2 regions of the Edaphobacter sp. HDX4 genome follow, and region 2 is predicted to be linked to the other one. Evidence: riboswitches for the same ligand, from Rfam matches in the RefSeq annotation. Region 2 holds a riboswitch; the other holds the start of a gene.

Region 1 (15,608 bases), on a different contig from region 2:
TCACCTTCGACCCTTATCTAAGTTCGTATCAGCTTGCAGAAGCTCTGGAGAAGGCTCCTCCGGGCGAGCTGATTGAAGGCGATGCATACTATGCATTCTCGGCGACGTTTTTTTACGCGAACCGTCCCGCCCTGTTTTGGAATGGAAGAAGCGCGAATCTTGAATATGGTAGCTACGCTCCCGGAGCAAAGAAGGTGTTTATCGATGATGCGCAACTCAAGGGTTTGTGGCTCAGTCCGCAGCGGATGTACGCGCTTGTCTATGGAACGGACATGCCGCACATGAAGGTTCTACTGGACCAGCACTTCAGTGTGGTGGCGAAGAGCGGAGGGAACTACCTGCTTGCGAATCGATAAAGCCAAAGCCCAGAGTGCGTGTCGGTAGGACTGGTCGTGATGCTGGGGCTGCCTATTGGTCGCGATATTCGCGGAGCCCTTGGCGGAGATGGCTGTGCGGAGTGAGGACGGGCGGCAGCTTGAGCTGGGAGATGTGGAGCTGGAGATGCCGCAGAGCCGGGAGGCCTGATCTCAGGACGGCTCTGCTCACGAGTCCTGAGTCATGGAGACGGGGCGCGAACGCTGCTTCCAGGCGCCCATGCCTCCGTCCATGCTCTTGACGGCGGTAAATCCGGCTTTGAGCAGCAGGCTGGCGGCGATGCTGGAGCGATAGCCGCTTCCACAGACGGTGATGATCTCTTTTTCCCGTGGCAGGGTGTCGAGATGGGCAGGGAGATCTCCGAGCATGATGTGTACCGCACCCTCGATATGGCCGGAACGCCATTCTCCATCGCTCCTCACATCGAGAACCGCGGCGCCGGGATTGCGTCGCTCCACCTCTGCCGTAGAGATCTGATAGAGGGGAGCGAAGTCGAGACCGGCATCGATCCATGCCGGCATGCCACCGGCGAGAGAGCCGAGCACATGGTCGAGCCCGACCCGCATCAGGGCTTGTTGGGACTCCTGGTCTTCACCGGTATTGTCGATCAGGACGATTTGACTCTCGGGATTGAGGAGCCACCCGGCCCAGAGCGAAAGGTTTTGCCCGGCGCCGATGTTGATGGAGCCGGGTACGTGGGACCCTCCAAAGGCTTGCGGACGGCGAAGATCCAGCAGGACCGAACGGGAGCTCTTTCGTATGTCTTCCAGCTCGGCAGGGGAGAACTTCTTCGGTTGGGGGAGAGAGGCGATAGAGGCTGCACCGCGGGAGTTCAGCTCCTTCATGCGCGGGTAGTAGCTGGGCATGGGGGGCACGGTTCCGAGAACTTCGGCGATGAAGCCTGCCTCATCCATCCGAAACAGCGGATTGGTCCTGCGCTCATATCCGAGCGTCGATTCCGGTTTGTCGTCCATGCCCGCACCACAGAGGGATCCGGCGCCATGTCCGGGATAGATCTGCACGCCATCCGGCAGGGGATCGAGGCGGCGATGGAGACTTTGAAACAGCTCATGGGCGAGTCCCTGCTTGGCCTCCTCTCCCAGCAGGTCGGGCCTGCCGAGTGAACCGACGAAGAGGAAGTCGCCGGAGAAGAGGGCGAGTGGCTCCGTCATGCTGCGTTTGGTATCGAACAGAAGGAAAGAGAGGTGTTCCGGTGTATGTCCCGGAGTGTGCATGGCCTCGAGGCGGACGCTGCCAATCTTTATCGCGTCGCCGTTGCGCAGAGAGCGGTGTGGCATCTGGTAGCGATACTGCTGCCCTTCGTCGTAGCCGCTGAGCGCCAGTTCGGCACCGGTCTCTTTTGCCAGCGCGCTGGCGCCGGAGGCGAAGTCGGCATGGATGTGGGTTTCGACGATGGCGATCAGGACCAGACCCTCGTTCGCGAGATACCGCGTATACCGCTCTGTATCTCGCATGGGATCGATCACGACGGCCTCGCCGTCGGACGAAACAATGTAGGCATACTGTGCGAGGCCCGGTGTCTCAAACCGCTCGATCTTCATGATTTGACCTTCCGTTTGCCATTACCGCTCAACTCTTCAAATTCGCGCCTGCTTCTACGGGCCGCGTTCCGGCAGACCAGATCACACAACTTGAACACCATGGGGTCACTGATCGAATACAGCATCGAGGTTCCGTCCCGCCGTCTGCCAACCAGCCCAGCGTCATGGAGCAGCGCGAGATGCTTGGAGACGTTGGGTTGATTGCCGTCCAGGGCGGAGACCAGCTCGTTGACCGTCTTCTCACCTGCCTGCAGCTGCTGCAGCAGACGCAGGCGGAAGGGTTCTCCAAGCATGCGGAAACGCCGGGCTACAAGTTCCATCATCTTGTCGGACATGAGCTCCGAATTCATATGAATGATAATATCACCATATAGCGATATAGTGAATATTGGGGAGGAAGAGAGATGATGGCGATCCTAATCGACGTGCGGGAGTATCCCGAGTTTGCCAATGGACACATCCACGATGCGCAGCTGGTGCCTCTCGGCACGATTGAGCAGGCAAGTGAGGCCTGGGACAAATCGGCGCCGATCATGCTGGTCTGCAAGAGCGGCCGCCGCGCGGAGCAGGCCCGGAAGCTGCTGGCGGCCAAAGGATTCGAAGCACTTTCCGTTATGCCTGGTGGCATGGACGGCTGGGCCGCGGAGGGCAAGCCCATGGTAAAGGCGGCGCATCGACCCTGGGCCATGGAACGCCAGGTCCGCACAGTAGCGGGTTCGCTTGTCGTTGCGACGCTGGCGCTGGGCGTGACGAAGTCGCGATACTTTCTTATAGCCACGGGCCTGGTCGGCGCCGGTCTCGTCTTCGCGGGCGTCAGTAACACCTGCATGATGGCGTCGGCTCTGGCGCGAATGCCCTGGAACCGGCCAGCCAAAGGGCGGTGACGAGTCCGCTTGCCATGGGACGCGGCCTCTAAAGCGGCTTTCGTCTTCGTGATGAAGATTCCGGCCGCAACTTCAATGTACCTTGCGTCGATGCGGTCGAAGCCGAGGTGCTACGGATCGCGATATTCGCGGCGCTTGAGTTCGCGGAGCGCCTGCTTGTGGCCTTGAAGCGCGGCCTGACGGATCCAGTGGCGGGACTGGGTGTAATCGTGCTCGACGCCCTGACCGGTGGCGTAGAGTTGGCCGAGCTGAAACTGGGCTTCAGCGTTGCCCTGATCGGCGGCCCTGCGATACCACTGGGCGGCCTGCGCGTAATTGAGCGGAACGCCCAACCCTATGCAGTAGAGGTCCGCGAGCTTCTGCTGGGCTTCGGGAAAGTCCTGGGTGGCGGCCAGTCGATACCAGTAGGCCGCGTCGGTGTCGCTCTGTTCGACTCCTTCGCCCTTGCGATACATGAGGCCGAGATTGTACTGCGCCCAGGCGAGATTGCTGTGGGCGGCGCGCTGGCACCACGCAAAGGCCTCTGCGAAGTCGTTGGCGGTGTAGAAGCGAAAGCTGAGATTGGCCTGTGCGTAGGCGTGGCCCTGCTCGGCTGCCTTGCGCTCCCAGAGGGCGGCCTGAGTTGAATCCTGCGGGAGGCCCTGGCCGGAGTCGTACATGGTGCTGAGGATGTATTGGGATTCGGCGTGGCCCTGCTCGGCGGCAAGCCGAAAGCTGTTGGCTGCCTCAGCGAAGCTGCCAGCGTTGTAATCGGCGATGGCCTGCCGGTAGTGCGGGTTGGAGGCTGCGCTGGCTGCATCGTGTCGGCCGCGGGCGATGATGCCGGAGCGCGTGGAGTGCAGCGAAAGTACGGCACTCGAAGGGACGTGTTGCAGGCCGGTTTTGGCTTTGTCATCCATCGGCGCGTTGTCGTTCCTCGTCGCTCTGGCGTCTTTGCGCCTTGACCTGGCGCTCGACGAACTCGAAGCGGTGACGGGCGTCGGCGATCTGCTCGCGGAGGCTGGTGGCGAGTTCGGTGAGGAGGTCGCGGTGTTCGCGAGCCGCGGCTTCGGCGTCGAGCTGAAGCTGGGCGATCTCGCCGGTGAGCAGCGTTTCGCGCTCGGCATCGAGGGCGGCGATGTCGCGCTGGGCGTGCTGGATCTGCCGGCTGATGCGGAGAAGCTCGGCGGCGATGCCTTCGCCGGCGATAGAGGCGCTGATCTCGCGATGATCGTCGAGCAGGCGCTGCAGGGTCTCGATATCACCGCGGCTGTAGGCCTGGTTGGCGCGTGCCATCAGCAGGGTGAAGTGCTTCTGTTCGGCGTCGTCGCGCGCGAAGTCGGGGTGGATCCGCTTGGCGACGTCGCGGAAGAGGGTCTTGAGGCCGGGGGGCGGATCGAACTCCTCGGCCTGCGAGGCGGAGGAGTAGGCCGCGTCGTGGGTCTCCTGCGCGCGCTGGCGGCTCTCCCGGGCACGGCTGCGGGCCGAGTCGGAGTCGTAGAGGTCGACTTCGCGCTCGGCGATGCGGGCTTCGATGTCGTCGAGCTCGGCGTAGAGGACGCCGACCTGGCGAAGGTAACGGCCTTCGAAGCTCTTGAGCTGGGCGCGGATCTGGGCGAGCTCGGATTCGCGTTCGGCGAGCGTTGCACGCACGGTGGCAAGATGCTCCAGCCTGGCGAGGAGCGCGGCGTCGTCCGGGGTCTGCTGAAGGATGATTTCGGCTGGCATGCGGCTTCCCGTAAGTTCCAGTTTATCGGAGGTGCGGCGCGATCGCATGCCGGTGGGACGCGGGATGGCCACAGAGGCGATCCCGCGTCCCATCTTGCTAACGGGGCATTGCGGAGCGAGCAGATGCAGCGGCCTGGCACATGTTCTTGAGTGCGAGGATGGTTTCGGGCCAGGCACGCGTCTTCAGGCCGCAATCGGGATTGACCCAGATCTGTTCCGGCTTGAAGACATCGATTGCCAGGCCGAGAAGCTCGCGCATCTCTTCCGCCGAGGGAACACGCGGTGAGTGTATGTCATACACGCCGGGGCCGATCTCGCTGGGGTAGCTGTGGGCACGAAAGGCCTGGAGCAACTCCATCCGGGAACGCGCAGATTCCATGGAGATGACGTCTGCATCGAGTGCGGCGATCGACGGAAGAACATCCTCAAATTCGCAGTAGCACATGTGGGTGTGAATCTGCGTACGATCGCTTACAGCGCTGGTGGCGAGACGGAACGCCTTCACGGCCCAGTCGAGATACTGCTCGCGGTCTGAGTTCCGTAAGGGCAGACCCTCGCGGAGTGCCGGTTCATCTACTTGAATGATGCCGATGCCTGCCGACTCCAGGTCTTTGACCTCAGAACGCAGAGCGAGTGCGATCTGCCAGGCGGTCTGCTGTCGAGGGATGTCGTTGCGTACGAAGGACCACTGCAGCATGGTGATCGGTCCGGTGAGCATTCCCTTCATCGGGCGAGAGGTGAGTGAGCGGGCATAGTCTGTCCACTTCACCGTCATTGGCCGGAGACGAGACACGTCGCCAAAGATGATGGGTGGTTTGACACAGCGTGAGCCATAGCTCTGTACCCAGCCATTCTCCGTGAAGAGAAAGCCTTCGAGATACTCGGCGAAGTACTCCACCATGTCATTCCGCTCGAACTCGCCGTGAACCAGAACGTCGAGCCCGATCTCTTCCTGCTGGCGGATGCAGCTCTCGATGGCTTCGCGGAGAAATGCCTCGTAGGATTCCGTCGTCTCGCGTCCGTGCTTGTGCGCGGCGCGACGCCTGCGTACTTCAGCGGTCTGAGGGAATGAGCCGATGGTGGTCGTGGGGAACAGCGGCAGTTGAAGTTCGGCGCGCTGGGCCAGGGTGCGTTGGCTGTAAGGCGAGATGCGAGCGAAGTCGCTCTCGGAGAGGGCTCCCAGCTGCTGGCGTACTTCGCGATCGGTAGAGGATTCAGCCGCCTCGCGATCTGCGATGGCTATGGCGTTCGCGATGGCTGCCGCCTCATCGGAGTTTGCAAGTGCTATGACTTCGGCGAGCTTCTCCTCCGCGAAGCGCAGCCATCCTTTGACACGAGCGGGAAGGTTGGTTTCGCTGCGCAGATCGTGCGGCACATGCAGCAGCGAGCACGAGGGCGCGAGGATGACACGCTCAGGACCGAGCCTGGAGACCGCCTCAGCGATAAAGCTCTTCGCGATGGCGAAGTCGGTGAGCCAGACATTGCGCCCTTCCACGCAGCCGAGGCTGAGCACCTGTCGCGGCGCGAGTGCCGGAAGAACGTCCTGCAGCTGCTCCGGTGCACGTACGAGGTCGATATGAATGCCTGCCGTATTGGATTCGACAGCGAGCGGCAGATTGTCGCCCACGCGGTCAAAGTAGGTCGTCAGCATCAGCTTGACGGGACTCTGCGTCAGATCCGCGTAGGCTTTCCTGAAGAATCCGGCGGCGCTGTCGGGCAGATCGGTCGCGAGGATGGGTTCGTCGATCTGCACCCACTCCACCTTCTGCTCTGCGAGGGCTGCAAGCACGGTTTTGTAGGCCGCGATCAACTTCTCCGCGAGTGTGAATGGATCGAATCCGTCGGCGCCTTTTCCAAGCAGGAGAAGGGTGAGCGGCCCGATGAGAACAGGGCGAGTCTCAATGCCGAGAACACGAGCCTCCGTGATCTCATTGAAAATCTTTGTGAGGTCGACGGAGAACGGCAGCGATGCGCTCCATTCCGGCACGAGGTAGTGGTAGTTGGTATCGAACCACTTCGTCATCTCCATCGCGGTCTGCTCTTTATTGTTCCGCGCCATCGCGAAGTACCGTTCGAGCGTCACGGATCCGCTGCCGAAACGAGCGGGTGTGGCGCCAAGCAGGACCAGCATGTCGAGCACCTGGTCGTAGAGCGTGAAGTCGTTGGACGGAATGAAGTCGAGCCCGATGGCCTGCTGGAGCCTCCAGTGTTCTGCGCGAAGCGTTGCCGCTGTTTCAAGAAGCTCGCTCTCAATCTGCTTACCAGACCAGAAGCCCTCAAGGGCGAACTTCAGTTCACGCTGCCTTCCTATACGGGGAAAGCCGAGATTGGCTGTCTTGAGCCTGGGGAATGTGTTTACTGCACCTGCGATCATCCTGGTTCTCTCCTTGGTACCTGAGGGAACCACCCATGCGCAGGCATGCCTCAGCGCACACGGCGCGTTAGCAAGCGATGGTCACCGATCCAATCCACGAGAGCGGTAGGCCTCAGCGCACACACGGTCAGCGTCCAGCGCTTCCATGGTGGTGGCGGCAGGTTGGTGTTCGGACTCTGGGATGAATGATCCCATTACCGTTGCGGGACAGCGCCGGACTCGAACCGGCTTCCCCATTTAACAGGCCTTTCGAAGTACGGCCTGACCTGCACATGAAAAGTTTACCGGATGGTAAGCGTTCGTTGATGGATTTACAGATTTAGACGGGCTTTAGGAAAACAGGCAGGGAGCAAGCATGGAGCAGAGCATTCCCGTCCTGCGGCAACGGTCGAGAGGCTATTTCACCAGCAAGCCGTGATTGTGTTCATAGCTGATCACGCGTGTCACCTTCCACGCACCGTCCTTGTTCTGCCACAAGGTTATAAATCTGGCGTCCCCCACGCCGTCCTCGGGGCGGCCAGGGTGGTGGAACCGATGTATCCCAATCTCAACGGCTCCGTAACCTTTCAGCGGATACACTTCAAGGGTTTGCGGGAGCAGTTCCCGCTCCACCTTTCCGCATATGTTCTGCTTGATCGCGGTGAGAAAGGGTGCTTTCCCGACCGACAGTCCTGTCTGGTCGTGGTAGAACTCCAGGTCATCGGAGACCATCGCTCCCAGCGTCGTCAGGTCGCAGTGGTTATACGCATCGAAGAGTTTGGCGTCCAAGGATTTTACGGTGAGGAACAAGGCGTCAGGCTGGGTTCCGGATTGGGCTTGTGCACACACGCCTCCAATACCTGCCAGGAACAGCAGCAAAAGATGAAGTCTCTTCATGTAGAAAACCCTCTCTGCGAAAACGCACGCAAGGGTTAGTACGAGTGGCAGGTGGAAGTTGTTCCCAGCATTACGTGGCATAGCAGGTTGTGGGAAGGACATCATGGCGACATTGGCGGATACACGCCACCATCGACCTTGGAGGCTGCACCCGCTCGATGTAGCAGGAGGGGCGGGGCGCCTCTGATGCGGGGTTCTGCTGTGAGAGACTTGCGCTTGCCCGGTCCTACACTTGTCGTGACGAAGTTGCGCCATGTGCAGTGAGCCCGATATGTGCGGATCTGGTTCGTATGGCACGAGCCCACCTCACCGCGAACAATGGCTGATGATGCTGAACGCTGTGGCGGAAATTGCGAGGTCGGTGATCATAAGCTGACTGTCGAGACTAAATCCCTGAACCTCGACTAGGCGAACAGTTTCTGCCGTAGCCAAAATGCGACGTTCACCAGTCCGATTAGCGCCGGCACTTCGATCAGCGGGCCTACCACCCCAACGAACGCTTCCCCGGAGCTCAATCCGAAGACCGAGACCGCAACAGCAATCGCCAGCTCGAAGTTGTTCCCGGCTGCTGTAAATGAAAGCGCGGCGGATCGCGCGTAGTCCGCACCCAACCTCTTACCCATCCAGAAGCTCACCAGAAACATCACGAGGAAATAGACGACCAGAGGCACGGCGATCTTTACCACGTCCAGAGGCAGCCGCACAATCAAGTCGCCTTTGAGGGAAAACATGACGAGGATGGTGAAGAGCAGCGCGATAAGCGTTAGCGGGCTTATGAGCGGCACGAAGCGCGTTCGATACCATTCTTCACTCTTTGCGCGGATGAGCACGTACCGGGTGAGAAAGCCCGACGCGAACGGCACGCCGAGATACAGACTGACGCTCTTCGCTATCTGCCCGATGCCAACCTGCACAACGCTTCCTTGCAGCCCTAGCCACTTCGGAAGAACGGTGAGGAAGAGCCACGCGTAGATGCTGTAGAAGAGCACCTGGAAGACACTATTAATTGCCACCAGCCCGGCAACGTAGTCCGTGTCGCCTTCTGCAAGCTCGTTCCAAACCAGCACCATCGCAATGCACCGGGCAATCCCGATCAAGATGAGGCCACGCATGTAGGCAGGCTCGCTCCGTAGGAACAGGACAGCCAGCGCGAACATGAGCACCGGGCCGATGAGCCAATTTTGCACCAGCGACAGCCCCAGAACCCGCTTGTTGCGGAAGACCTCCCCCAGCTTTTCATAGCGAACCTTCGCCAGCGGTGGGAACATCATCACGATTAAGCCGATGGCAATAGGAATATTCGTCGTGCCGGTCTGGAAGCGGTTGACGAAGGCAGCGGAACCGGGGACGAAGTGACCGATGCTCACGCCTGCGGCCATTGCGAGGAATATCCAGAGCGTGAGGAAACGGTCCAGAAAAGACAGGCGCTTACGTTGCGCCGGAGCACATGTGGTGGCCATTTAGCAGGACTCGCAGTTCTGCTCAGAGACGGTGGCAGGAAGCGGGGCACCATCCAGTGCGTACTTCGCGGGAGAGCAGCAAGCCCTAGTGAGTCGCGCCCGGTCTGCCACCATCGCCTTGTCTTCCTTCAGCCAATCGAGCGTCTGCCGGAGTATCTGCGATGCCCCGATGTGTGGCGGCATGACGATGCGATAGTGCATCCACTTGCCCTCGCGGCGGGCTGACACGATGCCCGCGCTGCGCAGATAGGCGAGATGGCGGGATATTTTTGGCTGAGGGCCGCCCAGTATCTCCACGAAGTAGCAGACGCACACTTCCTGATCTCCCATCAGATTGAGCAGCCGGAGGCGGGTGTTGTCCCCGAGAGCCTGAAAGAACTGTTCCATGTCAAACTGCGTTTGACGAGCCATGTTTTATATATACGCGTTGACGAATGTGAAGGCAATGAATATATTCACCTTTACGTATATGAGGTGAAAAGGCATGGCAGAGATTCTTGATGCAGTCCGCTCGAAGTATGGCGCGGTGGCAGAGTCCACTCTCTCCAGCAACTACGAGGGCGTGAAGGCTGTAGCCGAGGCGTTCGGCTACTCCGCAGAAGAGCTAACCTCCATTCCCGCAGAAGCCAACATGGGGTTATCGTGCGGCAACCCTACGGCGATCGCTCACCTGAGACCGGGGGAGGTGGTCGTCGATCTTGGCAGTGGGGGCGGGCTAGATGTGTTCCTTGCGGCGAAGATGGTAGGGGAAGAGGGTCGCGCCATCGGCATTGACATGACTCCTGCCATGATCGAACGCGCAAGAGCGAACGCGACGTCGGGCGGATATACCAATGTGGAGTTCTATCAATCCACTATCGACAGCATTCCCTTGGCAGATGCTTCAGTCGATTGCGTCATCTCAAATTGCGTTCTCAACCTCGCACCAGATAAGCCCGCTGTCTTCCGTGAAATCGCCCGCATCCTCAAACCGGGCGGTCGCCTTGCCGTCAGTGATATCGCGCTGAAGAGTGAGCTGCCCGAAGCCATCGCCCGCAGCATGGCGGCATACGTCGGCTGCATCGCTGGCGCTATTAGCAGGGAGGACTACCGTGCCGGGTTGATGTCTGCCGGATTCGAACATGTTGAGATCGTGGATAGCGGGAAAGACTTGAATGCTTATACAAAGGTAGAGAACCAATTGGGCTGCTGCACTCCTGCGATGGAAGAAGGTTCTTGCTGCACCCCGGCATCTGATACGCCCACGCTTCATGAGGAGCTGTCCGATCTTCTGAGCAAATACGACGTGAACGAAGCCGCTGCCAGCGTAAAGGTCTACGCCATCAAGCCACAGTCCACGGCAACAGCTACATGCTGCGGACCGAGCTGCTGCTCCTAAGGGAACGCCATGTTGGTTATATTTGCTTGCGTACATAATGCGGGGCGGTCCCAGATGGCTGCCGCGTTCTTCAATCAGCTTGCAGACCCTGATAAGGCGCAAGCGGTGTCAGCAGGCACAGAACCGGGTGAGCGTGTCCATCCTGAAGTCATGGCCGTGATGCGGGAAGTCGGCATCGACCTTAGCTACGCCATGCCCCAGAGACTTACTGAGGAACTGGCGAGGGAGGCTCAACTTCTGATCACAATGGGTTGCGGTGATACATGCCCGTACGTCCCGGGTCTCCCTCGTGACGACTGGCCTCTACGTGACCCGAAAGGGCTGCCCATAGAGGAAGTGCGGGCAATACGGGATGAGGTAAAGGGGCGGGTAACCGATCTTCTGGGGCGAGAGGGGTTCTGTTGATCCTGCTAAACGCGCTTTTCGTCATCTGGACACTTGCCGAAATTATTCCGGAAATCCGACTTGCCGTTATCGAATGTAATGGCGAAGCCGTTCTTGCGAATCCGGGTGTACGTACCGCGTTAGACGCCGAACTGCCGCAAGTGATGGTCGATGTGTTTGTACATGAGAATGGCCCACTGCTGCGGGCTTAGTGGACCGAAGAAGGGGTGTGGCGAGCGGGAGCAGCACGCAGGGCCTCGACTGGCAAAGCTGCCGATTGCTGCGCTGAGCCTGGAGCGTTCGCTCTCAAGTTCGCACTTTGCCGGATCCCCAGAGAACAGCTCCGGCGATGAGGGCGAGTTGCGGCGCATCGGCGTGTCATCGCGGAAGACCAGCGGTTTAACGAGCCGGCCAATCAGGGGCGCAGGAAATGACGCACGTCTGGGATTGATGATACCTGTCGCCATGTCTATGCCCGAGGTGCAGTGGGCGAGCGTTTGAGCGACAGTCATGCTGCCCCACTGCCGCTCGCTCTCAGGTCCTAGTCGCAGAATGCGCCGGTTAACGTCCTCTACCCAGATTGGATCGAACAGGTCCTTCATCGCAGCTGTCTCCATTGCAAGTAGAGGTTTGAGCACAGAGTTTCGAATGTAATTCGATACCGGCAAGCGCCACGCATTCAATACTTATGCGGGCTCATCAGTCGGGCTTGGCGGCGCGTGCAGCCTCGATCGCGGCGATGTCGATCTTCCGCATGGTCATCATTGCATTCATCGCCCGCTTAGCTGCAGCCCGATCCGAATCCTGCGTGGCCGCAAGCAATGCCCGCGGCGTGATCTGCCACGAAAAGCCCCAGCGATCCTTGCACCAACCGCACATGCTTTCCTGGCCGCCGTTGGTGACAATCGCGTTCCACAGGCGGTCGGTCTCGGCCTGGTCTTCGGTCAGGAAAATGAAGCTGACCGCTTCGTTGGGGACGAACTTCGGACCGCCGTTGAGCCCCAGGAAATTGCGCCCGCAGACAGTGAATTTAACGATCAGTTCCTGGCCCTCCGGGCCGGATGGCGTGTCCGTGGGTGATGCGCTGGCTTCACCAATGTGGCTGTCGGGGAAGGTGGCGGCATAGAACTCGGCTGCTTCGCGGGCTTTCCCGTGGTCGAACCACAGGCAGGTGATCATCTTCTCGGACATCGTATTTTTCTCCTCTCAGCTTCTCAAGCTTCGCTGCAAGTTCTGCGGCCGTTCTTCTGGAAGAGGAGAACGGTTTCGCCGGACATCAAGTACATCGCGGTTACGATTTTGGCCCCTGCATCAAGGCAAAGTGGCCGTCCTGATCGTCCGTGGCCTGCAGGATGCGTGAGCCTCCAGGCACGTCCATTGGAGGCAAAACCACCTTACCGCCGGCTTCGATCACTCGTTGCTGGGCAGCCTCAATGTCGTCGACGGTGAAGTAGAACTGCCAGTGCGGCGGAATACCTTCGGGCATGCCGGGGCCTGTACGGTTCATCATTCCTCCGGTATAGAGAGGCTTGTCGGTCCGGAAGGTCTGGTAGGTTCCCATGGGTCCCATGTCGTGCGCTAAATCTTTCTGCCAGCCGTAGTGCCTGGAGTAGTAGTCGAATGCTTTTGCTGCATCATCGGTGAGCAGTTCATGCCAGCCCACATTGCCCACCGCCATCTGATCGAGACGCGGCGGAGCATCCTGCTTGCCGGGTTCGAAGAGTAAGTACTTCACCTTTTGCGGATCGAGCACGACTGCGAAACGGCCCACGCCAGGGATGTCCTGAGCAGATTTCACGATGGTCCCGCCGTCTGCTGTTACCGCGTTCAGCTCTTTATCAAGATTCGCGGTGTGGATGTGGCCCACCCACTGAGTAGGAAGCTCAGGCGCGCCCGCGCCAGCCCAGGTCATCATGCCTCCAACATCTTTGCCGTCTTTACCGAAGATCATGTAGGTAAAACCAGGCATACCGGCGTCCTTGATATCCCAACCAACTACCTTTTTGTAGAAGCTGACTGCCTTGTCCATGTCATTGGTTACGAGTTCGTACCAGATGAATCCGTCTGCCATTGCGCACCTTCCGTTTCGCGATGTATCAGCACCAAGTAAACATCGTCCACATACGCTACCACCGAAAGTGGACGCTGTCCACACGAACCCTCCCCGAGATACACTCTTCCTTGAATACACGATGAAAAAGAACGTCACCCCTGAGAAACGCAAGACTTTTCGTCATGGCGACCTGCGCAATGCGCTCGTAAGAGCAGGACTCGAAATGGCGCGAGCTGGAGGCCCCGATGCGGTTGTCCTGCGAGAGGCGACTCGGCAGGCGGGTGTCTCTCCGAATGCGGCTTACAGACACTTCGCTGGACAGGCTGACCTGTTGGATGCGGTGCGGTCGGCATGTCTGTCACGGGTCGCGGCGGCAATTGAAGATGAGTTGAAAAAGTGCCGTCCAGGAAGCAATCCCCAAGTATTTGCACGAAAGAGCCTACGTGCAGTGGGCATGGGGTACTTAGGATTCGCAATGAGGGAGCCGGGCATGTTTCGTACAGCTTTCTCAGTTCCACCGCCGGTTCATTCCCCTGATCCGGCAAATACGGCGTCGATGGGGCTGAACCCGTTTCAGCTGCTTTCGCTGGCTCTGGATCGCATGCAGGAGAGCGGCTTGCTTAGCAAGAAGGATCGCAAAGGTGCAGAGTACCTTGCGTGGTCGACGGTTCATGGGCTGGCACTTCTGGTGCTTGAGGGGCCGCTGCACGCGATGCCGCCACAAATGGTTCTGGCGCTGGGAGAGCGGTTGGTTGTCATGGTGGAACGTGGTCTGAGCTAACGGAACCGGACTGCCCCGAGCTTATCTTTGAAGGCGCTATAAGTCTCACAAACAGGTATCTCAGCCTCAGAGGATCGCTACCGCGATGCATAAATCTGATACCGATGCGATGGCGGGGTATGTGGCGGTGAGGTGTTTGGGTTTTCCAGGGAACTGGGCACAATTTTTGGCGTTTTAAGATCTTCTATCGCTGTACGCTAGAATCTCGCTCACGATGAACAGTTCACACTTGAAGCCTGCATTGCTCGCTGCGCTTGTGGTTTTAATTACCGTGGACGCGCTGGCGCAAAAGGCCACACACACTCTTCCAGGTGGAACCGCCATCGACGCAGAGGTGAGGCACGTGATGGCTCGCACGCATGCGAACGGTCTCGCTATCGCTCTCATCGATCATGGCAAGGTCGGCTATGTACAGGCCTACGGTATTCGCAATGCTAAAGGTGAACCGCTCACCACGGACACGGTGATGTACGGAGCCTCGCTTACCAAGATGGTCTTTAGCTATCACGTGCTGCAGCTGGTCGATCAGGGCAAGCTCAAGCTTGATACGCCGATCAAAGATGATCTTGAAAAACCACTAATCGAATACGGCTCCCATTCCGATGAGAAGTTTCTCAGCAAGTACGGGCCGTATACCGATCTTGCCGGCGATCCGCGCTGGGAGAAGATCACGCCGCGCATGACCCTCACGCATTCGACGGGATTCGCAAACTTCTGGTTCATCGAGCCCGACCAGAAGCTGCGCATTCACTTCGATCCCGGCACCCGCTTCAGCTATTCCGGCGAAGGTCTGAGTCTGCTGCAGTTCGCCATCGAGCACGGCAAGCAGTCGCAGGGTCTGGGCGTTGACATGGACGATCTGACCACGGCGAGTTTCGACCGCCTTGGCATGACGCGCACGCGCCTGATGTGGCGGCCCGACTTTGCTGCCAGCCTTGCCGATGGTTGGAACGATAAGGGCCAGCCGCTGCCCCATGATGAACGCAGCAAGGTGCGCGTAGCAGGATCGATGGATACCACCATCGCCGACATCTCGAAGTTCGTCGCGGCCCTTGTGCGTGGCGATGGACTCAGCACGGCCTCTCGCAGGGAGATGACGAAGCCGCAGCTCAAGATCACCACAGCGCACCAGTTCCCCAACTTTGCAGCTTCGCTTCCCGTAAGCGAGCGACGCAAAGATCTGTACGCGGGACTTGGCATCGTCGTATTCGATGGACCGCAGGGACACGGCTTCTTCAAAGGCGGACACAACGAGCAGACAGCCAACACCGTCGTTTGCCTCGAAAAGAGTCTGCGGTGCGTGGTCATTCTCTCGAACGATGTTCGGGCGGAGGCAGGCTTCGCTGAACTGGTTAAGTTCATCCTCGGCGATACAGGCGTGCCCTACGACTGGGAGTACGGAGACTACGCCGGAAAGTCCTAGAGGCTCTTTTCGCTCGTAAAAAGATCGCTTGCAGCATCGGGGCACCGCATGGTCGGGAGACTTGATTTTGGAGGGTCGGGCGATTGTTAGAAATGTCCAGATGGCGTCTTCATGCCGCGGACATCAGTTTAGACCAACATGCATTTGGTAGGAGAGGATCGCCACGGAGGTTTGACTTCCCGTACTTATCGGGTGACCGCATCGCAGGTTTGTGGAAGGATGAGCACGCAGGATTCTCCGCGAGCGCTCAGGCCGGACGCTCGCGTTTGAGGTGCTCTCTGCCCCATGTGCAGAGAACGTCCAACACGGGAACCAACGTCATCCCATACGGCGTCAGCGAGTACCGCACTC
Region 2 (15,608 bases):
ATCGATGATCTTCCTCCAGTTCTCACCGTGCGCCCGAAAAAGAGTCGCATCGCCGTTCTTCCCCAAGGCAGTGGCGAATCTGGCCAGTATCGCGTCATCATAGGCATATTCCAAGGTGCGGGAGACCTGCTCGTTTTTGTGGAAGGCATCATCGATGTGATCCTCCAGAGGAATGTACCCATACTTCAGATAGGAGGACAGTCCGCGACGTCCCTTCCCGTCGAGATACTCATTACGCGAAGACGGAATTTCAGTTGCGTTTTTGCGCATCAGTTCATACGCAGTAGGGACATCAAAGCCCCGGATACCTTTGCTATAGGCATCGATCATCGCGACAGAAGCATGGTCCCCCACCATCTCGGATGTGTAACTATTCCATGCGGGGAAGATGGGCAGGAATCCTCCCTGGATACCCTTAAGAACGAGCGACTGCATCATCTCTGCATCTCGTGATGGATCGATAATCGTTAACAGCGGCAGTTGGGCTCGGAAGATATCCCAGAGAGAGAAATCATCATAGACCGTAGCCCCGTTTACCCGTTCGACCTGTCCATCGTCCGCGAAACGCGGGTAGGTTCCATCAACGTCGCTGTATGTTCGTGGATGCAGCAGGGCATGATAAAACGCGGTATAGAACACGGTACGATCTTGCGATGAACCCTCAATCTCTATCCTGCTTAGATCGCGATGCCATTGCTGGCGGGCCTTCTCGCGAATTTTTTCATATTCCCAACTCGGAATCTCGGCTGAGAGGTTTCTGCGAGCCGCTTCCACACTCACAAAAGATGTCCCAATACGGGCTTTGACTACCTCACCGCTTCTAACTTTACCAAACTCAACGTACGCGCCAAAGCCGCCACGCGGATTTCCAACTGGCACACGTGCCGATGCTGCGGAGGCACCGCCTGTGGAGGTCATGACTGCAGGAACCGTGATCACGCCAGGTGTTTTGCCATCCCCTTCCTGGAGACTTGCACCCTTTCGCTTTTCTTTGCCAATCCATGTGCCACTTGAAGAGAATGGGCGATCGAACTGGATCACGAAGTAGGAACTAAAGCCGGCAAGTTTCCCGCTCCCTGCATATTCACGTCGTACCGGAACCTTACCTGTGATCTCTCCCTTTGCAGCGTCGATTCTTATCTGGCCGTCTCCGCCACGTGCATTGTTTTCGATAACTATCCAGCTTTGATCTTCATTCGTCTTGAATTGGAAGTTCATAATGCCAGATCGCTTCGTTCCAGTAATCTGAGCACTGATATTTGAATCGGAGAGGTCGACCCGGTACTCGTAAGGCGTCGCTCTTTCAGATTTTCGGTCGAAGCCTGACGACCTTTCGATTGCATCAGTACGCAATTCACCATCCCCGGGCATCAAAGTTACGCTCCCGTAGTCCGGGACACAGCTCCCACTCAAGAAGTGGGACCCGCGAAATCCCTGGATACGGGTGTCCGTGAAATAGTAGGGCGCAATGCACTTAATCTCGCCTGCACGGGTCTGCGGAGTCCAATTGGTCATCGCAAATGGAACGCCAACGGCCGGATAAGTCTGTCCCTCCCGCTCTGTGCCGACCAGCGGATGGACCAGATCTTCAACGTTTTGGGCCCAGGAGGAACGACCGGCGATCAGAGCACAAAGAACCAGCAGCACGATGTTAGCCATAATGTGGCGCGATACCCCTTGATATCAGGGCATATTCGCACATTGGCGGTTCTGCATATGCCTTGAATATCGATCATTATGACATCCCCGACAGCTGTCCGCCGTCACGTAGGCACTACGAACTATTAGCCAGCAGTTGGCGTAGGTGCCAGGCCCCAGTCTCTATAAGGATCTGGCTTCTCCCGAATGCTAGGTATCTCGGTTAGAAATCTTCATGGAAAGTCACTTCACCAGGTACTGCGACCTGGTAAGCCGAGACGCGGCGCTCGAAAAAATTTGTCAACTCTTGTACGTCTTGCAATTCCATGAAGGCAAATGGATTCTTCGATCCGAAAATGGGAGCTATTCCCAAGCGCACAACACGCGAATCAGCTACATATTCGAGGTATTCGCGCATCTCACGAACCGAGAGTCCCGCTACTCCCTGCGATAACAGGTCTTCCGCAAACTGTAGCTCGCAATCCACGGCATCTTTAATCATCGTCACGATCTGCTGTTCCAATTCCTTATCAAAGAGCTCAGGCTCCTCAGATCGCACAACATTCACCACGGCGAAGGCGAATTCAAGATGACAACTCTCATCTCGAAAGACCCAGTTGGTTCCAGCGGCCAATCCGTTCAGGAGACCGCGCGATCGGAGAAAATACACATATGCGAACGCCGCAAAGAAGAAGAGGCCCTCGATACAAGCAGCAAAGCAGATTAGATTCAGCAGGAATTGTCTGCGATGTTCTGTCGTACGAAGCTCATTCAGCTGTTGGATCGAGTCCATCCAACGCACGCAAAACTGCGCCTTCTTCGTGATCGAGGGAATGTTCTCGACTGCGGCAAACGCAGCTGCGCGCGCATCCACATCGGGCACATAGTTATCTAGTAACGTGAGATAGAACTGAACGTGCACTGCTTCTTCGAACAGTTGCCTGGAAAGGTAAAGCCGGGCCTCAGGAGAATTGATGTGCTTATAAAGATTCAGCACGAGATTGTTCGAAACGATCGAATCGCCTGTAGCGAAGAATGCAACGAGTCGTTGAATCAAGTGCGTCTCTGCTGGTGTCAATCTGGATCGCAGATCGACCAGATCGGTTGAAAAGTCGACCTCTTCGACAGTCCAGGTATTACGTATCCCATCTTTGAACATTTCGAAGAAGAGGGGATAGCGCATCGGCCTGAGAGTTAGTGAAAGACCCGGATCGAGGATAGCGTTGGGCACTGAACTAGACATTCGATTCTCCATTTCTACTGGCACGCCTCACACGAACCAGGATTTTCAAGGGAACAGGAGACCGCCGCCGCGGTAGATATCACTGTTTCGTTTCTCCCAGCCGCGCTGTTTGCAACAGTTGTCTTAGCAATCTTTGTCGCTGGGCGAGAGCGAAGATAGTAGGTGGTCTTGATGCCCTGCTTCCAGGCATACATATACATCGAGCTGAGACGACCGATATTCGGCGATTCCACAAATAGATTCAGAGATTGACTCTGATCGATGAATGCTCCACGCTCTGAGGCCATATCTATGATGGACCTCATGGGAATCTCCCAGGCAGTCCTATAGATTGCTTTCAACTCCTCGGGAATTTCAGCAATGTTTTGGATCGAACCTTCGCTCAGCTTGATACGGCTTCGCATCTCTTCTGACCAGAGTCCTAACTGCTTAAGTTCCTGGACGAGGTAGCGGTTGATTTGCATAAACTCACCCGACAGCGTCTCACGCTTGAAGAGGTTAGATATCTGCGGCTCGATGCACTCATAACATCCCACGATCGAAGCGATTGTCGCTGTAGGAGCAATGGCAATCATCAGAGAATTGCGTAGACCATTCTCCCGTATCCGTTCTCGCAGCAAGTGCCAGCGTTCTTGCGTGGCTGGTGTTACGCCCCAGAGATCGAATTGCAATTCGCCATTTGCTGCACGTGTCTCATGAAATGCTGGATGCGCTCCACTCAACGATGCAAGATCACACGAGGCAGAAAGAGCTTCGAAGTATATCTCTTCTTGGATTTTGACTGAGAGACGCCTTGCTTCCGGCGAATCGAAGGCGATACGCAGTTGAAAAAACACATCCTGCAGTCCCATGATGCCAAGGCCCACAGGGCGCCACCGGCTGTTAGCAGTGGCCGCTTGATTTACCGGATAGTAGTTGATATCGATGACCCGATCAAGCATTGGTACTGCTTGACGCACCGTGGATGCAAGCTTCGCAAAATCGAAAACACCATTCACTACATGTCTTGCCAGGTTGATCGATCCCAAATTACAGACCGCGATCTCGTCCGACGGAGTGACTTCTGTGATTTCTGTACAAAGGTTGGAAAGATGTACGACGTTCCCATCGCTGCCCGTCTGGTTACACTTCAGGTTGCAGGCGTCCTTGAAGACCATCCATCCATTTCCGGTCTCAGCGAGGGTACGCATCATTCTCGCGTACAGATCCCGGGCTTTTACCTGCTTGGTGTATAGCTTCTGACTTTCTGCTACCGCGTAGGCCTGCTCGAACTCTTTTCCATATAGGTCAGGCAGTTGAGGAACAATCTTTGGATCGAACAACGACCATACTGCGTCCTCGTCAACGCGTCTCATGAAAAGGTCCGGAATCCAGTTGGCCAAGTTCAGGTTATAAGTCCTTCTTGCCTGGTCGCCTGTGTTGTCCCGAAGCTCCAGATAAGACTCAATATCGGAATGCCATGGTTCAAGATAGGCACAGCATGCGCCTTTCCTTTTGCCACCCTGATTTACCGCGGCGACGGAAGCATCTAACGTGCGAAGCCATGGCACGATTCCGTTCGAAAGCCCATTGGTAGCGCGTATCAATGACCCCTCAGAACGCACGCGGTGAAAGGCTAATCCAATGCCGCCCGAGAATTTTGATAGCATCGCAATCTGCTTGTAAGCGTCGTAGATCGACTCCAGCGAGTCATTTGGCGAGTCTAGTAAGTAGCATGACGACATCTGCGAGTGGCGGGTTCCACTATTGAAGAGGGTCGGGGAGCTCGGCAAGTAATCATGCGAGGCCAGCAGACGATAGAAATCGATTGCTTCATTGACACGGGTTGAAAGCCCAACCGCTACGCGCATGAAGAAATGCTGCGGAGTCTCGATGACTTGACGCGTAATCGGATGTCGCAAAAGATATCGGTCATACACCGTGCGCAAGCCAAAATATTCGAACTGATCGGAGAGGCGATCGTCGATGGCATCGTTGAACTTGCGTGTATTAGCGTCGACGAATGCTTCGGTCTCTTCTGAAATCAGTCGTTCCCGGCACCCAGCCTGAACAGACTGAGAGAAAGAGTAGATATTCTGCCCTGCAACCTCTTTTTCAATCGTTGCCAGCAGCAGACGCGATGCAAGGCGTGAATACTCGGGCTCCTCGGCGATAAGGGCGGCAGCCGTCTGAATGGAGATCGAATCCAGTTCCCGAGTGGTGGCACCATCGAAGAGTCCGCCGATTGTTTTTGCCGCCACGCGGATTGCATCGACATGCGGCAGTCCGACGCAGCGTCGCTTCACCGCGCGCACAATCTTGTTCACATCAACGGGTTCTAGTGCGCCATTTCGTTTGCGCACATGCATGGTGGGAACCGATTCGATCGTTGGAAAGCTAGGGTCTTGTTCCTGCAACGTGGCCTGCGCCGCCATGAAATGAAATCCTTAAACCCTGGAGCGGAAAGCGGAAGACGCAGCAAAACAGGTTGCGGCCACCGCACCTCCCCCTCGAAGGTGTGTGAGATTCGTGCCGTTCAGCACGAGCTTCAGGCAGGTCTTCGGACTCTGCAGGCTCCCTACTTACTCCGGCTTCCCAGCTATATGGCCAGTGCCTCAGATGGAGCGTTCGTTCCTGCTTACCGCTGCGGGGCAGTTCCGGATTCTCACCGGATTCCCTTTTCAGCTTCACCTGTATCAGGTGAAGCACCTTGAAGTAGACTGACTATAACAAGGGTCCTCACTCGGGTCAACATCTATATATTGAGGTTCGAATGTAAATACCGGGGCTCCGAGAGGCATCGAAAAAATGAGCCTCACCGTTGGGAAGCTACGCTAACTATCCGGCCTTCCAACCAATTTTGGGCTTGTCGACGAGACAAAGGTCTCCTGCAAGGACTCACCTTGACTTGACCTCCTCTCACATCACAGCAGAAGATCAGACATGGTACGGGCCTTTGCTTCAAAACGGGTGATTACTCCCCAAGGCATTTTTGCCGGCTCTATCATCGTGGATAACGGTGTGATCGTGGATCTGATCGGTGCTTGCGACCTTGATCGATCGATCGAGGTACGTGACTTCGGAGATCTGGTAATCATGCCCGGTCTGGTTGACACCCATGTCCACGTCAATGAGCCTGGACGAACCCATTGGGAAGGTTTCGAAACAGCCACCCGGGCAGCGGCGGCAGGGGGCATTACAACTATTGTCGATATGCCGCTGAACTGCCTTCCAGCAACAATCACAGTTGAAGCCCTCGAACGGAAGCGTTCCGCTGCCGAGGGGAACTGTTATATCGATTGGGCCGCTTGGGCGGGAATTACGGACGACAATCATGACCATCTGCTTCCTCTTGCCGCAGCTGGAGTCCGAGGGTACAAGTGTTTCCTCGTCGATCCCGGCATCGATGGCCTTACGAGACTTACCGTAGAGGGGCTGGAGCGAGCCGCGCCAATCCTGGCTCAAACCGAACTCCCGCTTCTGGTTCATGCGGAGCTGCCTGAGGCTATCGAGGCTGCGACCTCCCAGCTCTCCGAAGCAGATTGGAAGGAATATTCCACGTATCTTCAGTCTCGTCCCGACACCGCCGAAGTGGATGCCATCAGGCTGCTCATTCGGTTGTGCCGGCGATTCCGCTTCCGCGTTCACATCGTTCACTTAGCCACCGCTGGGGCTCTCGAGGAACTCGATAACGCTCGACGTGAAGGCCTTCCTATATCAGTAGAGACCTGCCCTCATTATCTGCATTTTTCGGCTGAGAGAATCGGCCTATCAGAGACCTTGGTGAAGTGTGCTCCCCCTATTCGTTCGCTTCACAATCGCGAAGGTCTATGGGCGGGGCTCCAGAAAGGCATCATCGATCTGATTGCGAGCGATCACTCTCCTTGCCCGCCCGAGATGAAGCGGCAAGAGGAAGGTGACTTCAGCAAGGCGTGGGGAGGAATCGCAAGCCTGCCTCTCACGTTGTCAGTCGTTTGGACAGGCATGAAGAAGCACGGCATCCCCTTGGAAACAATTTCGAATTGGATGGCCAGATTGCCTGCGGCTCTTGCCGGCATTTCCACGCGGAAAGGAAGTATTGCCGTCGGGATGGACGCCGACTTCGTGGTTTTTGATCCAGAAACACGATTCAAGGTAACGGATGGGATGCTGCACTACAGGCATCCCATCTCTCCCTATGTGGGAGAAGAATTGTACGGCTCAGTCCGCTATACGTTCCTCCGGGGCGAACAGATCTATGGCCCGGAAGGCTTTATCTCACCTGGCAAGAGAATAGGAGCGGAGATTAGATTGACGACAGAATGAGAGCACATTTTTGTTCATCTCCATGACTAAGTTCTTGTATGCTACTCAAATTCCTGAGCGCCATTTCGCCCGCTGAAAGGATTCTGTGAATCAACGTGTCGTTGGAACATCCGTTCCCAGGAGAGAAGGAGCAGCGAAGGTTGCCGGTCAGGCGAAGTACGTCGACGACCTCGTTTTTCCAGACATGCTGTTCGGTGCAACCGTACGAAGTAAGATTCCGCGAGGAAAGATCTTGGGAGTTCAGTTCCCTGAAGATATCCCGTGGAACGACTTCATCATCGTCACAGCGATGGACATTCCTGGCAAAAACGTTGTCTCCCTGATCCTGGATGATCAACCCTGTCTTGCCGCCGACTTTGTGAATCATCCTGAAGAGCCTATTCTGCTGCTCGCCCATCATGACCGCTACCTGCTCGCAAGCGCAGTATCAGCAATTTCCATTCAGTATGAGCCTTTGCCGTCGATTCACTCTATCGAGGAGAGCGAGAGCCAGGAGCAGGTTATATGGGGAACGGATAACATCTTCAAAACTTACACGGTCAACAAGGGGAATTTAGAGGATGTCTGGAAAGAGGCAGCATGGATTGTAGAGGGCGAATACACGACCGGAGCACAGGAACAGCTCTACATAGAAAACAACGGTGTCATCGCTCAGTATCAGGAGCCAGAAGGCTGCACGGTGTGGGGTTCAATGCAATGCCCTTTCTATGTACAAAAAGCTCTTATGACCCTGCTGGGACTGCCCGAAGATAAGGTTCGGGTCGTCCAGACAGAAACCGGAGGTGCATTCGGAGGCAAAGAAGAATATCCATCGATGATCGCGGGTCACGCCGCTCTGCTCGCGCGGAAGGCAAACAAGCCCGTCAAGATCGTCTATGACCGCATGGAAGATATGGCGGCGACCACCAAGCGGCATCCCTCACGCACGCGGCATCGCACGGCAGTCAGCAAAGAAGGAAAACTTCTCGGTGGCGAAATTGAATTCGTCATCGACGGAGGTGCTTACGCCACCCTGTCTTCCGTCGTCCTTTCCCGCGGTACGATTCACGCAGCCGGACCATACCTTTGGCCGAATATCCGTATCCACGCGAAAGCCGTGGCGACGAATACACCTCCGCACGGTGCCTTCCGCGGCTTTGGTGCTCCTCAGAGCATCTTTGCCCTTGAGTGTCACATGGATCATATCGCGCGAACTATTGGTATCAGTCCAGACGAGTTCCGCCGCCGCAACCTGCTAAGACAAGGAGACACCACATCCACCCAACAGGAGATTCGCGAGCCGATCGATATGCAACATCTGCTTGATCGCGCTCTAAAGCACTCTGATTATCAGAGGAAAATAAATCGCTTCGCCCTTCACAATCGTCAGAGTTCAAAGAAGAAAGGAATCGGTATGGCTGCTTTCATGCACGGAGCCGGGTTTACAGGTTCTGGCGAGCGATACCTCAACTCCCTCGTAGGTCTGGAGAGTACGAAAGAGGGGGATATCCGAATCCTCGTTTCCAGTACTGAATTTGGACAAGGAACGAACACAATTCTCTGCCAGATCGCGGCAGAAGAGTTCGGCCTCGAATACGACGATGTTCAAATTGCTCCAATCGATACAGCTATCGTTCCAAACAGCGGGCCGACGGTAGCATCCCGAACAGCCATGATCGTAGGCAAGCTGATTCAATCCGCTTCATTGGAGCTGCGACAGAAACTGATCAACACTGGACTGCTTGAAGCGGAATATGACCGACGTAAACTTCGTGACGCATGCAAAACTTATATCGAAAGATTCGGAGAGCTGAAGTCTTATAGCCGCTACGAGGCTCCTCCGAATATCTTCTGGGACGACATAAATTATTGCGGAGAGGCCTACCCCGCTTTCGGCTGGGCTATCTACGTGGCAGAGGTAACGGTCGATACAACGACATACAGCGTTACCGTAGACGATTTCGTCGCTCTCCAGGAGGTTGGTAAGGTGTTGCATCCGGTCCTCGCAGCCGGACAAATCGAGGGTGGCGTGGCGCAAGGCATAGGCTTTGCGCTGTACGAGAAGGTCCTCTGGTCGAAAGGAAGGATGCTGAACAGTCAGATGACCAATTACATCATTCCCACCTCTCAGGACATTCCTCCTATCCGTGTCTACTTCGAAGAAATTCCCTCCCCTCATGGCCCTTATGGCGCAAAGGGTATCGGCGAGCTGCCAATGGATGGACCAGCTCCGGCAATCGTAAACGCCATCATCAACGCGACAGGGCAGGAAGTCCGCTCCATACCTCTTCTACCGGAAGACATTCTGGTGTCTCTGGTTCGCCATCAGCCAACAGATGCGATGGAGTCCTGCGCGTGAAGAGAACAGTTAATCTCACTCTCAATGGAATCTCTCATCAGGTAACCGTCCATCCAATGGGGCGCTTGCTTGATGTACTGCGTCACGAATTCGGTCTAACAGGAACCAAGGAGGGTTGCGGCGAGGGGGAGTGTGGATCCTGCTCTGTTCTCCTAGACGGTGAACTGGTTAACAGTTGCTTGATTCCCATCGCGCAGGTAGAAGGTTCTCGTGTCATTACAATCGAGGGTCTCGCAGCGAAAGCTCTACATCCCATTCAAAATGCGTTTCTGCAGTGTGGTGGAGCTCAGTGCGGAATCTGTACACCCGGAATGATAGTCGCTACTGCGAATCTGCTTGGCCATACCGCATCCCCTACCCTAGAGCAGATTCGCGAAGGATTGAATGGAAACCTGTGCCGCTGCACCGGCTATACACGCATCTTCGATGCAATCAGAAGCGCCGCCCAATCCATGACAGACAGGGATCGAGAAGAACTAACGGTTTTGATGGAAAAAAAGCCATGAGATCGATTCCCTCTACGTTCGAACTTATCTCGCCTGCTTCACTGGAAGACGTTCTCGCCCTCATGGCGAGCGCACCGGGCAAATGGATGCCCTTTGCAGGCGGAACTGAAATCATGGTGCAATTCGCAGCCGGAAAAGCTATCCAACGTCAGTTTGTAAATATACGCGGCCTACCACAACTGGACCGGATCACGGTAAACGAAGGTGAACTTCACATCGGTGCGGGCTGCACGTATACGCAGTTGCGCTCTGATCCCATCATCGCAAGTGAGTTTCCTCTTCTTGGCGCAGCGGCGTCATGGACGGGAGGTATCGCAAACCAGAACCGTGGAACTCTCGGTGGAAATATCGTTAACGCATCGCCGGCCGCAGACTCATTGCCCGCGTTGCTCGTTTATGACGCTGAACTCATCCTCGCCTCTGTCCGAGGAACCCACCGCATCTCCTACCAGGACTTCCATACAGGCTACAAGCGGACCCGGCTGCAATCGGACGAACTCGTCCTGACGATCGTCTTGCCGCGCCGTTATTCCGGTTACATCACTTATTCACGCAAAGTAGGTCCGCGGAATGCGCAGGCAATCTCGAAGCTCTGTATCGCCGTAGCTGCCAAGGCCAACGGAGATATGATCGAGGACATTCGAATTGCAATGGGCAGCGTAGCTCCCGTTCCGGTCAGGCTTCACAAAACCGAAGAGAAACTAACGGGGAGGAAACTGTCTTCAACAGATGTAAGCACGGCCCGGCTTACACTTGAATCCGAGATATCGCCCATTGACGATCTAAGGTCCACCAGTTTCTATCGGAGGACCGTCGCAGGGAATCTGCTCGAAGAATTCCTCATAAATTTTTGCTTCTCTCAAGGACATGCCACGGAACAGAACAGGAAGTTGGAGCAGTGGAATCTTCTACCCTTTGAGGAAGCAGTCGTGAATTTACTCTCGTGCTGTGGCTCGCAGGTATGGGCTGAACAAGTAGCGTCTTCCAGGCCATACAAGAGCTTCGAAGATCTCTCGCGGGCCGCGACATCCGTTTGGCGCAAAATCGGGGAGGATCAATGGCTGCTGGCCTTCCGAAGTCACCCACGTATCGGCGAGCAACATGCTGATAACACTACAACGAGATTGTCCGCGGAGTGGTCCGCCCAGGAGCAAAATACGGTACAAAGCGGCGACGATGAGATCAGGCAGGCGATAGCGGCTGGCAACCGTCTTTATGAGGTACGATTCGGAAGAATTTTCATTATCTCCGCGGCGGGGAGATCCCCATCCGAGATTCTTTCTGAACTCGAGCGCCGGCTCAGAAATACCGACGAAGCCGAAATGGTCGAATCCGCAGATCAACAGGAGCAGATTACCTATTTGCGCCTTCAGAAGTGGTTATCCTTCGAGGGGCAGCTATGAACCGAATCTCGACACACATTCTCGACATCTCGCTCGGAAAACCTGCGTCTGCCGTGGAGGTGGTGCTTCACCGCAAAGAGCAAGACGGCTCTCGACGACTGATTGGTTCGCGAGTAACGGACGCTGATGGCCGCTGCAGCAACCTGCATCCGTTCGATGTTCCGCTCATTTCAGGAGAATATTTCATCCGGTTCGAGACACAGCCTTATCACCAGTCGGTCGGAGTTCAAAGCATTTATCCGTTCATAGAAATTGCATTTCGTATCAGCGAATCTGATCTTCATCTCCATATTCCGCTGCTACTCAGCCCCAATGGCTATACAACCTATCGAGGGACCTAAAATGATCCGCCTCGTTGAAAGTACCTATGGCAAATGCAGCGTGCGTGTGATGCGCCTCAACAGGGATCGCCCGCTGCATGACCTTCAGGAGTGGACAGTCGACATTTTGGTCACCGGTGACTTCGCCGAGTCTTACACTACGGGAGATAACTCGCGTGTTCTCGCTACCGACACGATGAAGAATTTGGTGTACTCTCTTGCGCGCGATACGCTCGCAGCTTCAATCGAAGAGTTCGGTCTTGAACTTTCTGACTGGCTCCTTACTTACAACCCACAACTGCGCAATGTAAATATCTCGGTCAAAAGTGTGCCGTGGTCTCATCTTGTAGTAGGCACAACTACCCATACCTCTGCGTTCTCTCAGACGAGCGGGGAACTCCAGACGACTACGATCACACAAGAGAGAGATCAGGCCGCCATCGTCCTATCTGGATTGGATAACCTCGTCATCATCAAGACAGCGAACTCTGGTTTTGAAGGTTTCCTTCGGGATTCTCATACGACACTTTCCGAGACCAACGACAGGCTCTTCGGAACAGCGATGCGTGCGGAATGGAGATATGGCCAGACGACTAGTGATTTCCTACTACTGCGGCAACGTATACACGATGTGCTGCTCGAAACCTTTGCGACACATTGCAGCAAATCTGTCCAGCATACGCTCCACGCTATGGCAGAGAAAGTCCTGCAGGAGGTCCCCTCGATCGAAGATATTAAGATGATCATGCCCAACAGGCACTGTATCCTCGTTGATCTCTCTCGATTCGGCAAGACAAATCCGAACAAGGTATTCGTTCCTACCGATCAACCATATGGATACATCGAAGCAACGGTACGCAGGGAGATTGAGTCGTGACTCTTTCCTCCCCTCTTATGGTCGATAGTGCCGTAGCTGTCGTCGAGCGATGTAGGGTGCTCGCAAGCATTACCGATGTTCCTGGTATTATCCAACGCACCTTTCTTTCGCCTGCTAGTCGACGCTGCATAGAGAGGGTTCGCTCCTGGATGGAAGACGCAGGACTGTCGGCGTCGCTCGATCCTGTCGGAAATCTTCGGGGCCTCTACCCTGCACGTACTCGCACAGCTCCAAGGCTCATCATTGGATCGCACCTTGACACTGTGCCTGACGCAGGTGCTTTCGACGGAATCCTCGGGGTAATGATCGGGCTTGCACTCATCGAGCATCTCAATGGAACGCGGCTCTCATTTCAGATCGAGCTGGTGGGCTTCTCTGAAGAAGAGGGCGTTCGATTCAAAACGCCGTTCATCGGTAGCAGAACTCTCGTCCGACAGGCCGGTAGAGATCTTCTCTCGCGAGAGGATGCGAATGGCATTACGGTGGAGCAGGCAATTGCGGATTTTGGTCTGCGGCCCGACCGGATCGGAGACGCGGCAATCGACTCTTCCGCGTTCGGATTTCTGGAATTTCATATCGAGCAGGGTCCTGTCCTCGAGAGTTTAGACCGGTCCCTCGGTGTAGTAAATGCGATCGCTGGACAGACGCGCGGCGAAATCATTTTCTCAGGAAGCGCCAATCACGCCGGTACCACACCCATGCACCTGCGACGCGATGCGCTCGCCGGCGCCTCTGAGTGGATAGGTCACGTCGAAGATATCGCCCGATCCACGCGGAATCTCGTTGCAACTGTTGGCCGGATAGAGGTCGCCCCTGGGGCGGGAAACGTCATCGCCGGTCGAGCGTGCATGAGTCTTGACATCCGCCACAGTGATGACGAGATTCGGATAGCCGCAACCAAGACACTGGTCGATCTTGCACATTCCATCGCACAACAGCGCCGTCTCTGTTGTGAGTGGAGACTGGACCTTGAACAAGCCGCTGTCAGATTGGATCCCGCACTTAGTGATATGGCCGTTGAGGCTGTCCGCGCTGCAGGGACTGACCCCGTAATCATGGTGAGTGGAGCAGGCCATGATGCGATGATCCTCGCGGAACACATCCCGTCGTCGATGATCTTCCTGCGCAGCCCTGGGGGTGTCAGTCACCATCCCGATGAGACAGTCAAGATCGAAGATGTTCACGACGCTATAGTCGCTGGGATATGTTTTTTAAATTCACTCGATGAAGTGATAACGGGAACGAATGCATAATATCGGCTACACCCGAAGCAGCTATCAGCGCACACACCTGCTGCAGACGCCAGATACGTTTGTACGAACGAAGTTGCCAGGTATGAGCAAAACGGTTGCCATCATTCACGCCGCCCCTCAAATAGGTGCTGGATTTATGCAATACACAGCGGAATTCGAAACCGGTGGGAGTCTCGGTTCTAACGCAGCACAGAGGTTTGTTTTCGTCTTGCAGGGAACGCTAGAATTCCGACAGGGTGCCTCAAATCACGCTTTGGAGCAAGGAAGCTATCTCCACTTGCCTGACAATGTTGAACATACCTTCGTGGCACACACCGATAGTCGCGCCGTCTTTATCGAAAAGCCTTATGCCGGTCTGCCCGGTGTAGGCCTTGGAATGCAAATCGGTGGAAACATCGGTGATCTTACCTCAAGAGGACTGATGGGTGACGAAGATCTTCAGGTGCAGTTACTCCTGCCAGAGCAGCCTGAGTACGATTATGCCGTCAACATCATGACTTATCAGCCCGGAGCCTCTCTTCCTATGGTGGAGGTTCACGTAATGGAGCATGGTCTTCTTATGCTTGAGGGCGAGGGGATCTATCGTTTGGGTGATTCTTGGTATCCCGTAAAAGCAGGCGACTTCATCTGGATGGCACCTTTCTGCCCTCAATGGTTCGGGGCTCTCGGCAAAGTACCGGCAAAGTATCTCATCTATAAAGATTCCGCCCGCGATCCTTTCGCGCGAAGCTAAGTTATGGCTATTCAGATCAACTCAGACCGGCTTCTTCGAGAGTTAGAGATACTTGCAGCGTTTTCTGATGTTCCGCCTCCCGCCGTGACCCGGGTGGTCTACAGCGATGCTGATATGAATGCGCGAGCTTGGTTTGTAGATCAATGTAAAGCCGTCGGCCTGCGTGTCAGAGCGGATGCTATCGGGAATATATTCGTCCGTCTGCAGGGAACAGCTCCCGATCTCCCCGCAATCGCAACGGGGTCGCACATCGACGCAATTCCCTTCGCCGGCAAATACGATGGGACTGTCGGTGTACTTGGCGGTCTCGAAGCTCTTCGGGCGATCAGAGAGAGTGGACTGAGGGTGAGGCGGTCGATAGAACTCATTATCTTTACCGCGGAAGAACCTACACGCTTCGGAATCGGATGTTTTGGCAGTCGGCTTCTCACAGGAGCTCTTCCCGTCTCTGCCGATGAGAGCCTCAGGGACTCAGAAGGCAGATCGCTCTTCGAGCTGCGAACATCGGCGGGCTATCAGGGCACGATCGAGAGTGTGCTTTTGCCAAACAACTCCTATGCAGGATTTGTCGAGTTACATATCGAACAAGGTCCTCTGCTGGAACAGGAGCAGATCCCCATTGGCATCGTCACCGATATCGCCGCACCAGCGGGTCTGCGCATTAGCGTAGAAGGTGAAGGAGGCCACGCTGGAGCGGTACTTATGCCCTACCGCAAAGATGCCCTCTGCGCAGCGGCCGAGATTGTTCTTGCCATCGAACGAAGTGCTTTGACGACGGAGGAGATTGACACCTGCGCGACCGTTGGTAAGTGCGAGATATTCCCGGGAGCCGTGAATAGCATTCCGAGCAAGGTTCTCCTTGAAGCCGACGTTCGGGATATCAACGAGAACCGGAGGAATCACGTTCTTTCGGAGATTCGTCGTGCCTGCTCCGAAGTTGCTGCTGCGAGAGGCGTCTCTATCTCGCTCGAAACCGTGAATGCGGATGCTCCAGCGAAATCATCGCCTCAAAT

What was found. Region 2 has a riboswitch for cobalamin ahead of JAO29_RS15050 (ribonucleoside-diphosphate reductase subunit alpha). Riboswitches for the same ligand answer to the same signal wherever they lie in the genome.
Region 1: it holds a riboswitch for cobalamin, as region 2 does, so the genes downstream of both, metE (5-methyltetrahydropteroyltriglutamate--homocysteine S-methyltransferase) here and JAO29_RS15050 (ribonucleoside-diphosphate reductase subunit alpha) in region 2, are expected to answer to the same signal.

What each region holds. Positions count from the first base shown of each region.
Region 1 covers NZ_JAEDXW010000012.1:106,620-122,227, forward strand. Annotated here, with positions in the region: gene JAO29_RS13005 (ArnT family glycosyltransferase) at 1-356, shown strand, start outside; gene JAO29_RS13010 (MBL fold metallo-hydrolase) at 543-1,937, opposite strand; gene JAO29_RS13015 (ArsR/SmtB family transcription factor) at 1,934-2,272, opposite strand; gene JAO29_RS13020 (rhodanese-like domain-containing protein) at 2,342-2,821, shown strand; gene JAO29_RS13025 (tetratricopeptide repeat protein) at 2,932-3,720, opposite strand; gene JAO29_RS13030 (hypothetical protein) at 3,713-4,528, opposite strand; gene metE (5-methyltetrahydropteroyltriglutamate--homocysteine S-methyltransferase) at 4,626-6,902, opposite strand; cobalamin riboswitch at 7,046-7,187, opposite strand; gene JAO29_RS13040 (nuclear transport factor 2 family protein) at 7,299-7,778, opposite strand; gene arsB (ACR3 family arsenite efflux transporter) at 8,183-9,238, opposite strand; gene JAO29_RS13050 (ArsR/SmtB family transcription factor) at 9,239-9,649, opposite strand; gene arsM (arsenite methyltransferase) at 9,723-10,616, shown strand; gene JAO29_RS13060 (arsenate reductase ArsC) at 10,626-11,021, shown strand; gene JAO29_RS13065 (DUF1569 domain-containing protein) at 11,141-11,602, opposite strand; gene JAO29_RS13070 (VOC family protein) at 11,700-12,191, opposite strand; gene JAO29_RS13075 (VOC family protein) at 12,292-13,071, opposite strand; gene JAO29_RS13080 (TetR/AcrR family transcriptional regulator) at 13,193-13,834, shown strand; gene JAO29_RS13085 (serine hydrolase domain-containing protein) at 14,049-15,257, shown strand; gene JAO29_RS13090 (winged helix-turn-helix transcriptional regulator) at 15,505-15,608, opposite strand, start outside.
Region 2 covers NZ_JAEDXW010000015.1:67,257-82,864, reverse strand. Annotated here, with positions in the region: gene JAO29_RS15060 (GH92 family glycosyl hydrolase) at 1-1,659, opposite strand, end outside; gene JAO29_RS15055 (ribonucleotide-diphosphate reductase subunit beta) at 1,862-2,881, opposite strand; gene JAO29_RS15050 (ribonucleoside-diphosphate reductase subunit alpha) at 2,896-5,295, opposite strand; cobalamin riboswitch at 5,395-5,588, opposite strand; gene allB (allantoinase AllB) at 5,804-7,165, shown strand; gene JAO29_RS15040 (xanthine dehydrogenase family protein molybdopterin-binding subunit) at 7,251-9,503, shown strand; gene JAO29_RS15035 ((2Fe-2S)-binding protein) at 9,500-10,009, shown strand; gene uraD (2-oxo-4-hydroxy-4-carboxy-5-ureidoimidazoline decarboxylase) at 10,006-11,412, shown strand; gene uraH (hydroxyisourate hydrolase) at 11,409-11,753, shown strand; gene pucL (factor-independent urate hydroxylase) at 11,755-12,609, shown strand; gene JAO29_RS15015 (allantoate amidohydrolase) at 12,627-13,862, shown strand; gene allE ((S)-ureidoglycine aminohydrolase) at 13,855-14,595, shown strand; gene JAO29_RS15005 (M20 family metallo-hydrolase) at 14,599-15,608, shown strand, end outside.